DNA from 2 places in the Actinomadura chokoriensis genome. Region 2 is predicted to be linked to the other one. Evidence: riboswitches for the same ligand, from Rfam matches in the RefSeq annotation. Region 2 holds a riboswitch; the other holds the start of a gene.

Region 1 (4,840 bases), on a different contig from region 2:
ACGGCCGCCGAAGCCGCACTCCCCGACGCGTCCGGCGCCGAATCGTCCGCGAAGGACGCCTCCGGCGGCGACGGCGGGTCCGCCAAGGCGGATGAACCGGGCGAGCCGGGCGATGTCGCAGACCAGCCGGGGTCCGATGGTGTCGGAGCGCCGGGCACCGGAGATACCAAGACCATGCCCGCCGCCTCGTCCGAGCACGCTGGATCGCCGCCGTCCGGAAACGACGGCGGCGGAGGCCGCGGCGGCGGGGGCGGCGGGGGGCGCGGCGGCGACCCCGGGAAGCGGCCGCGGAGCCGCCGGTCGCGCTGGCTCCGCCGGACGCTGTTCGTGCTGCTCGGGCTGGTCGGCTTCGTCGTCGCCGCGTTCGGCGTCGCCTACCTGTTCACCCCGGTCCCGTCCCCGCAGGAGAAGGCGATCGCGCAGGGGCCGACGTTCTACTACTCCGACGGCAAGACGCAGATCGCCAAGACCGGCATCAACCGGGACGCCGTCGACCTCGACCGCGTCCCCGAGAGCACCCGCAACGCGGTCATCGCGGCGGAGAACGGCAGCTTCTACGACGACCCGGGCGTCTCGGTGCAGGGCACGACGCGGGCGTTCTGGTCGACGGTGACCGGGCAGCAGTTGCAGGGCGGGTCGACGATCACGCAGCAGATGGTCCGCAACTACTACGGCGGCATCGGCAAGGAGCGCTCGGTCACCCGCAAGCTCAAGGAGATCATGGTCGCGCTGAAGGTCGACCGGGAGAAGTCCAAGGACTGGATCCTGGAGCAGTACCTCAACACGATCTACTTCGGGCGCAACGCCTACGGGGTGCAGGCCGCCGCGCACGCCTACTACGACAAGGACATCTCGCAGCTGACGCCGGCCGAGGGCGCCTACCTCGCGGCGGCGATCCAGCAGCCGAGCAACTTCTCCGACCCGACCGGCGCGCAGCGCGCCCCCGCCGAGCAGCGCTGGCGCTCCGTCCTGGCGAACATGGTGCGGGACAAGTACCTGACGCCGGCCGAGGCGGCGGCGATGACGTTCCCCGTCCCGGACAAGCAGAAGATCACCGACGTCCTCAAGGGCCAGAAGGGCTACATGGTCAATGTGGCCAAGAAGGAGCTGACCGACCGCCGCGGCTACAGCGAGGACGAGATCAACCGCAGCGGGCTGAAGATCACCACGACGTTCGACAAGCGGCTGATGGACGCGATGAAGCGGGCCGTGACACAGAACACCCCGGACGGGATGAGCAAGAAGATCCGCACCGGGGCCGTGTCGGTCGATCCGGACACCGGGCAGGTGCTCGCCTTCTACGGCGGCCGGGGCTACCTGGAGGAGGCGCTGAGCAGCGCGTTCGGCGACCACGCGCAGGCCGGGTCGGGGTTCAAGCCGATCGCGCTCGCCGCCGCGCTGCAGGACGGCCGGTCGCTCAGCAGCACCTACGACGGCAGCTCGCCGCAGACGTTCGCCGGGTCGTCCATCCGCAACGACAGCAACGAGAGCTTCGGCATGGTGAACCTCGTCACCGCCACCCAGCACTCGATCAACACGGCCTACGTCAACCTCGGCCAGGACATCGGCAACGACAAGATCGCCGAGATGGCCGAGAAGATGGGCATCCCCGCGTCGCAGATGACCAAGGACCAGCGCAGCGCCGCCACGTTCCCGCTGGGGATCGTGTCGCTGCACCCCGTCCAGCAGGCGGGCGTGTACGCGACGTTCGCGGACGAGGGCATGCACCGGACGCCGTTCGTGGTGAAGTCCGTCACCGACAACGAGAACCACAAGCGCACGTTCACCGAGAAGGGCAACCGGGCGCTGAGCGCGCAGAACGCCCGGGACGCGACCTACGCGATGCAGAAGGTCGTGCAGGGCGGCACCGGGACGAACGCCCAGCTCCCGGACGGCCGCGACGTCGCGGGCAAGACCGGCACGACCGACAAGGGCAAGGCGATCTGGTTCAACGGGTTCATCCCGCAGATGGCGACGTCGGTCGCGATGTTCCGCAGCGACGGCAAGCCGCTGAACATCCCCGGCTACGGCGCGTACGGCGGGCAACTGCCCGCGCAGATCTGGCGGACGTACATGACGGACGCCGTCGACATCAAGGACTACGCGCCCAAGTCGTTCGGGTCGCCGTCGGAGCGGCCGGGCGGCGGCTACGGGCGTCCGACGGGGCCGAGCACGCCGGGCCAGACGGAGCCGCCGCGCACGGAGGGCCCGTCCGGTCCGCCGCCGGACACGGAGGAGCCGGACATCCCGACTCCGCCGACCGGGCTGCCGACCATCATCCAGCCTCCGGACGGCGGGGGCGGCGGAGGCGGCGGCGGGGGCGGTGACGACCCCGGCGGCGGTGGCGGTGGCGACGGCGGCGGCACCGGCGGAGGCGACGGCGGCGGCACCGGCGACGGTGGAGGCGCCCGCATCGGCTCCACCGGCTGAGTCCCGGCGCGGCCTCCGGGCCGAGGCCGCCGAGTAGTGCTCCAGAGCCGCGCGGCCCTCGCGTTCGGGGGGGCCGCGCGGCGTCGGCGGGCTTCGCGGTCGCGCGGCGGCGGAGCCTAGTCGCAGGCTTTGCCGATGGTGGCCGGTGTCTCCTTCATCACGGTGTTGAGCTGGGAGACGTCGCCGGTGCCGACGGGTGCGGCGGCGGCGCGCAGCTTGTCCGCCTCGCCCTTCAGCGCCTTCTTCAGATCGTCGTCGTCGGCCTTCTTCGCGAGCCCGTCCAGCCGTCCCGCCAGCTGCTCGGTCGGCTGCCGCCACCGCGCGGGCTCGGCCGCCGGGATGCTCCTGACCTGCGTGATGTACTGCTGGAACGCCTTCTTCGTGTCGGTGCACACCTGGCCCGAATTGCCGCTCAGGACCCCGCACCCGCTCAGGGTGCCGAGCACCACCACGCTCCCGGCCAGCGCCCGAACCGCCCCGTACCGCATCGCACCCTCCCGCTTGATCCCCGATCGGACCCGCATATAATTCCGCACAAGGTCATGAGCGCCAGCGTCAAGCCCCGGCTTGCTGGCCGGCAACCCTTCGTCCGCGATGGGGTGCCCCGGGTGAGGACCTGGCCGGACGCGGCACCGCGTTCCGGCAAGCGCGGATCCCGACCTGTCCTCCGGGGTCCCTGACCCGGAAGGTCCCGGTATGCCCACGCTGCTCGCCCGCTCCCCCATCACGCCTGCTGTGACGCGCCCCGAGGGGGTCCGGGTTCGCCGGATCCCGCGCGTCGTCGGGGCGGACGCCCCGGTGCCGCTGCGCGACGGCGGCCACGTCCCGTACGCCAACTTCGACTACGCCGCGAGCGCGCCCTGCCTGGAGGCGGTGCAGGAGGCCGTCACCCGCGCGCTGCCGTACTACAGCAGCGTCCACCGCGGGGCGGGGTACGCGTCCCAGGTCACGACCGGCGCGTACGAGCAGGCGCGGGAGACCGTCCGCTCGTTCCTCGGCGCGTGGCGGCGGTCGGCGGTCGTGTTCACCCGCAACACCACCGACTCCATGAACCTGCTGGCCCGCGCCGTGCCCGCCGGGACGAGCGTCGTCGTGTTCGAGACCGAGCACCACGCGTCCCTGCTGCCGTGGAAGCGCGCCGTCCGGCTGCCCGCGCCCGCCACCCCGGCCGAGGCGGTCGCCGCCGCCGACCGCGCGCTGCGCGCGTGCCCGATCGGGTCGCGGCTGCTCGTCGTCACCGCCGCGTCCAACGTCACCGGCGAGCTGTGGCCCGTCGAGGAGCTGGCGCGGGTCGCGCACCGGCACGGCGCCCGCATCGCGGTGGACGCGGCGCAGCTCGTCCCGCACCGCCCGCTCGACATGACCGCGCTCGGCCTGGACTACGTCGCGTTCTCCGGCCACAAGCTGTACGCGCCGTTCGGCGCCGGCGTGCTCGCCGGACGCGCCGACTGGCTGCGCGCCGCCGAGCCCTACCTGAAGGGCGGCGGGGCGAGCGCGTCGGTCGGCGCGACGACCCGGTGGGCGGCGTCCGCGGAGCAGCGGCACGAGGCGGGCTCGCCGAACGTCCTCGGCGCCATCGCGCTGGCCGCCGCCTGCGACGCCCTCTCCGCCGCCTGGAAGGACCTCGCCGCCCGCGAGGAGGAACTGGTCGAACGCCTCCGGACCGGGCTCGCCGCCCTCCCGCACGTGCGGGAACTCTCATTGTGGGGCGGCCGGGCGCCGCGCGTCGGGATCGTGTCGTTCACCGTGGACGGCTGGAACGCGCGCGACGTGGCGCTTACCCTGTCGGAGGAGCACGGCATCGGCGTGCGGGACGGGCGGTTCTGCGCCCACCCCTTCGTCCGCCACCTGGCGGGCGGGGACACCGCCGTCCGCGCCAGTCTCGGCATCGGGACGAGCGAGGAGCACATCGACCGGCTGCTCACCGCCCTCGCCGGGCTGGCGGCGCGCTGACCTGCGAACACCCGCGCGCGGGCAGGCGATTATGCTCTTTGGTCCTGTTCGCCCATGTAGCGTAGGCAGTCGCGCGGGGACGAGCACGGAGGAAACAGGGGGTGGCGACCGTGGCCGACGCGTGGCGACCCACGTCGGAGCTGGAACACCGACTGCAGGAGACCGTACGGGCCGGGGACCAGGAGAGCTACTTCCGCCTCCTCGCGGACAGCGAACTCGTCGTCCCCGTCCCGCCCGAACTGGTGGACGGCGTGCTCGCGAACGAGACGCAGCCGTCCTGGCCGACCCAGGAGGAGGACGGGCGCGTCCACGTCCTGGTCTACACGTCGGCGTCGGCGATGCGCGCGTGCCTCGGGCCGTCCTACCAGCACTTCATGACGGTCCGGTTCGGTGACATCGCGGAGACCTGGCCGGACGCCCGCTGGTGGCTCGCCATCGACGCGCCCGCCCACGGCGT
Region 2 (4,840 bases):
GTTCGCGGACGGCGCGACGACCGGGGCCACGGCGTCCAGGGTCTTCAGGCCGTCCCCGGAGTTGATGATCACGGTCTCGGCGGACGGGTCGAGGGTGCCCGCGCCGATGAGCTTGCGGAGGGTCGCGACGGTGACGCCGCCGGCGGTCTCGCCGAAGATGCCCTCGGTGCGGGCGAGGAGGCGGATGCCCTCGACGACCTCGGCGTCGGTGACGTCCTCGACGGCGCCGTTGGTGCGGCGGGCGACGTCCAGCACGTAGGGGCCGTCGGCGGGGTTGCCGATCGCGAGGGACTTGGCGATCGTGTCGGGCTTCACCGGGCGGACGACGTCGTGCCCGGCCTTGAACGCGGCGGCGACCGGGTCGCAGCCGGCGGCCTGGGCGCCGAACACGCGGTACGGCTTGTCCGCGACGAGGCCGAGCTTGATCAGCTCCTGGAACGCCTTGTCGATCTTGGTGAGCTGGGAGCCGGACGCGACCGGGACGACGATCTGGTCCGGGAGCCGCCAGCCGAGCTGCTCGGCGATCTCGTAGCCGAGCGTCTTGGAGCCCTCGGCGTAGTACGGCCGGACGTTGACGTTGACGAACGCCCAGTCGTCCTGCTCCCCGGCGATCTCCGAGGCGAGCCGGTTGACGTCGTCGTAGTTGCCGTCGACCGTCACGAACGTCCCGCCGTACACGGCCGTCGTGATGATCTTCTGCGATTCCAGGTCGGACGGGACGAACACCGCGCTGCGGATCCCGGCGCGGGCCGCGGCGGCGGCGACGGCGTTGGCGAGGTTGCCGGTGGACGGGCAGGCCAGCACCTTGAAGCCGAGTTCGCGGGCGGCGGCGAGCGCGACGGCGACGACGCGGTCCTTGAACGAGTGGGTCGGGTTGCCGCTGTCGTCCTTCACCCAGAGGCTCTGCAGCCCGAGGCTCTCGGCGAGGTTGTCGGCGCGGACGAGGCGGGTCAGGCCGGGCTCGGTGTTGGGCGTGTCCGCGACGTTGGACGGGACGGGCAGCAGCCCCCGGTAGCGCCAGATGTTGCGCGGCCCGGACTCGATCGACTCGCGGGTGACGCCCTGGAAGTCGTAGGCGATCTCCAGGGGGCCGAAACACTCCTCACAGGCGTAGAAGGGGCCGAGATCGCGCGTGGAGCCGCATTCGCGGCAGACGAGCGCGGTAGCCGGTCCGAGGTCTGTGGCAGGCGTGAGTGCCATGAGGGCGAGGCCTTTCTCCCCATCTTCCCTGCGCCACCTTGGTCGCAGGCCGGAGTTGGCACCATCTCCCGGCCGGCCTCGCAGGATCGCGAGCGCGCCATAGCCGGGTGGTTGCCGGGGCTTCGCAGGGCCGGTCCCTCCACCCCTCTGGATGAGCGGTATTCAGTTGTCGATGCACGAGTGCTTTGAACTCGTATGGGTGACTTTACATGAGCTGACCGGATGCCAGACAGCCGGGTCCACCGACTGAGACGGTACCCGGACGAGGTCTTGATCACGCCGGCGATTCCCGCCGGACGGTCCGCTGGGTCGGGTCCAGGAACACGTGCCGGACGATCGGGAGCCGCTCCCGGAGCCGCCGGTCGATCTCCCCGGCGACGTCCTCGGCCTGGTCGGCGCTGATGTGGTCGGAGAAGTTGACCTTGGCGGCGACCAGCAGCTGCTCGGGCCCGAAGTGCATGGTGAGCAGCTCGTCCACGCCGGTCACGCCGGGCGCGCCGAGGATCTCCGCGCGGATCTCGCGCTGCGCGTCGGGGTCGGCGGCGCGCCCGATGAGCAGGCCGGTGCTCTCCTTGCCGATCAGGAGCGCGAGCGCGACGAGCAGCAGCCCGATGAGGACGGAGGCGAGCCCGTCCCAGAAGTCCGACCCGGTGATCTGCCGCAGCACCAGCCCGCCGGCGGCGAGCGCCAGGCCGACCATCGCGGCGCTGTCCTCGAACAGCGCGGTCTTGAACGTCAGGTCGGGGGACTTGCGGACGTGCTCGACGAGGTCGCGGTCGTTCTCACGGGTCTCCTTGCGCGCCTGGTAGACGGCGCGGACCCAGGACGTCCCCTCCAGCACGGCGGCGAGGGCGAGGACGGCGTAGGCGAGCCAGACGGCCGTGCCCGTGCCGCCGTGGCCGGTCATGGTCAGGATTCCCTCGAAGATCGAGAACCCGGCTCCGGCGATGAAGATCCCGAACGCGGCGAGCAGCGACCAGACGTAGCGCTCGTTGCCGTATCCGAAGGGATGCCGCCGGTCGGGCGGGCGTTCGCTGCGCCGCAGCGAGGCGAGCAGGAAGCTCTGGTTGAGGGTGTCGGCGATCGAGTGGGCGCCTTCGGCGAGCATCGCGCTCGACCCGGCGAGCAGGCCGGCGACCAGCTTGGTGATCGCGAGAATGGCGTTGGCCGTCCCGGCGACGAGCACGGTCTTCGTCGTGTCGGACCTGCTCATTGCGATCGATTACCCCTTACAAAACGGGCTAATCCGACCGATGTCCGGCCGTGGCGGAAACCACGCGGGTCACTGTGGAGCACCCCGGTCACAACTGAGACCCTGCCGGTATGAGCCAAGTGCTGGTGGCATCCAACCGGGGCCCGGTGTCGTTCTCGCTGTCGGAGGACGGCGGGCTCGCCATGCGGCGCGGCGGCGGCGGGCTGGTGTCCGGCCTGGCCGCGGTCACGGGCGCGCCGCGCGACCCTGGTCCGCCCCGCCCCGCGGGGACGCCGGACCTCGCGGGGACGCTGGAACTCGCGGACACGCCGGAACTCGCGGAGACGGCGTCGCCGTCCGCCCAAGACCCGGATGTCCTCTGGGTGTGCGCGAGCCTCAGCGAGGCCGATCGGACGGCCGCCCGCCGTTCCCCCGACGGCCGCATTGACCAGGCGGGTTACGACACCGGCGGCGCGGCGGTGCGGATGCTCGACATCCCCCCGGCCACGTTCGACCGTGCGTACAACGCGGTGGCCAACTCGACGCTGTGGTTCGTCCACCACCTTCTGTACGACACACCCCGCAGCCCGCATTTCGACGCCCGCGCCCGCCGCGACTGGCAGTCCTACGAGGCGTACAACGCGGCGTTCGCGGACGCCCTGGCTCGGGACGCCGCCAACGGCGCGAAGGCCGCGATCCAGGACTACCACCTGTCACTGGCCCCCCGGATGCTCCGGGAACGACGTCCCGACCTGAGGATCGCCCACTTCTCCCACACGCCCTGGGCGCCGCCCGAGTACTACAAGCTCCTCCCAGACGACATCGGCCTGCAGATCCTCCTGGGCATACTCGGCGCCGACCACGCGGGGTTCCTCACCGAGCGGTGGGCCTCAGCGTTCCTCGACTGCTGCGAACTGGTCCCGGGCGCTCGGGTCGACCGTGCCGCCCGGACGGTCACCTGCTCGGGGCACACCACGCACGTAGGCGTCCATGGGCTCGGCGTCGACGAGGAAGCACTGCGCCAACGCGCCGCCCAGCAGGACGTCGTCGAGCGGGCGCGCGCGCTGAGGGAGCAGGTGGGCGACCGCCAGCTCATCGTGCGCATCGACCGGACGGAACTGTCGAAGAACATCGTGCGCGGTCTCGCCGCCTACCGGGAGCTGCTCGTCAACCATCCCGAATGGCGCGGACGCGTCGTGCACCTGGCGTTCGCCTACCCGTCCCGCTACGACCTGCCCGAGTACCGCGAGTACACGGCGGCCGTCCAGGAGATGGCCGAGCAGATCACCGACGAGTTCGGCACCGCCGACTGGGATCCGCTGATCCTGCAGGTGAACGACGACTATCCGCGGTCTCTCGCCGCGTACGGCCTGGCGGACGTCCTGCTGGTCAACCCCATCCGCGACGGGATGAACCTCGTCGCGAAGGAAGGGCCCGTCCTGTCGGAGCGGGGCTGCGCGCTGGTGCTGTCGCGGGAGGCGGGCGCGGCGTCCGAACTGTCCGACGACGCGCTGATGGTGAACCCCTTCGACGTGTCGCAGACGGCCGAGACCCTGCACCAGGCGCTGCTGATGCCGCGCGCCGAGCGGGCCGAGCGCTGCGCCCGCCTCACCGCCGCCGCGACGGCGCTCCCCCCGCAGCGCTGGTTCGCCGACCAGCTCGCCGCCCTCGACTAGCGTCGCGGTGTGCCGCCCACTCCGGGCGGGAGGGCGGCACACCGCAGGTTCAGGAGCTGCTGGCGGAGGTCTCGGTGACCAGCCGGCAGTCGACCGGGTTCGGTTCGTGCCGCTGCCGCCAGCGCTCGCGCAGCGCGTCCTTGCTCTGCGCCATGCGGCGGTGGGCGCTGACCCGGGTGAAATGGGCGAGCTGGGACGTGGACGGCTTCGGCAGGCCGCTCGGCTCGTAGCCGTACTCGGCGAGCCGCTCCCCGAAGGCGGCCTCGGCCAGGCTGATCTCCCACGGGTCGAGGCGCTCCGCCCACGACCCGATGCGGCCGGTGGTGACCTCGTCGCGCGTCCGGCCGTGCCACCTCTTGCGGGACGGGACGATCTGCCGCGCGAGGCCCTCCGGGTGCGTCATCGCCGGATCGAAGTCCTCGCCGAGGAAGCCGCAGAGCCGCGTCAGCTCGTCGGCCGGATCGGCGACGAGCCGCTCGTACTGCAGCTCGTAGTAGGTGTCGGGGCCGAGGCGCGCGGCGAGCCGGCGGCCCTGGTCGATGGTCTCCCGCCAGAGCGACACGGCGTGGTGGACGTCGCCGTCGTACCAGGGCATCTCCAGCAGGGAGGCGACGCAGTCCCGGCCGTCCCGGACGAGGTGGACGAACTGCGCGTCCGGGAACATCCGCAGCAGCGGGCCGGCGTACCGGGCGTAGCTCGGGCGCTTGTCGCCCCAGCGCGGCTTGCCGTGCAGGCGCGCGTAGGCGCGGAACACGATGCCGAGCGCGGAGCC

The links. Region 2 has a riboswitch for S-adenosylmethionine ahead of thrC (threonine synthase). Riboswitches for the same ligand answer to the same signal wherever they lie in the genome.
Region 1: another riboswitch for S-adenosylmethionine. It lies ahead of ABFX46_RS00125 (aminotransferase class V-fold PLP-dependent enzyme); the one in region 2 lies ahead of thrC (threonine synthase).

What each region holds. Positions count from the first base shown of each region.
Region 1 is NZ_BAAAMW010000001.1:25,363-30,202, forward strand. Features, by position in the region: gene ABFX46_RS00115 (transglycosylase domain-containing protein) at 1-2,430, shown strand, start outside; gene ABFX46_RS00120 (hypothetical protein) at 2,547-2,918, opposite strand; SAM riboswitch class IV at 2,969-3,085, shown strand; gene ABFX46_RS00125 (aminotransferase class V-fold PLP-dependent enzyme) at 3,127-4,383, shown strand; gene ABFX46_RS00130 (SseB family protein) at 4,485-4,840, shown strand, end outside.
Region 2 is NZ_BAAAMW010000010.1:19,617-24,456, forward strand. Features, by position in the region: gene thrC (threonine synthase) at 1-1,200, opposite strand, end outside; SAM riboswitch class I at 1,217-1,358, opposite strand; gene ABFX46_RS21865 (cation diffusion facilitator family transporter) at 1,475-2,413, opposite strand; gene ABFX46_RS21870 (alpha,alpha-trehalose-phosphate synthase (UDP-forming)) at 2,524-4,068, shown strand; gene ABFX46_RS21875 (sulfotransferase family protein) at 4,118-4,840, opposite strand, start outside.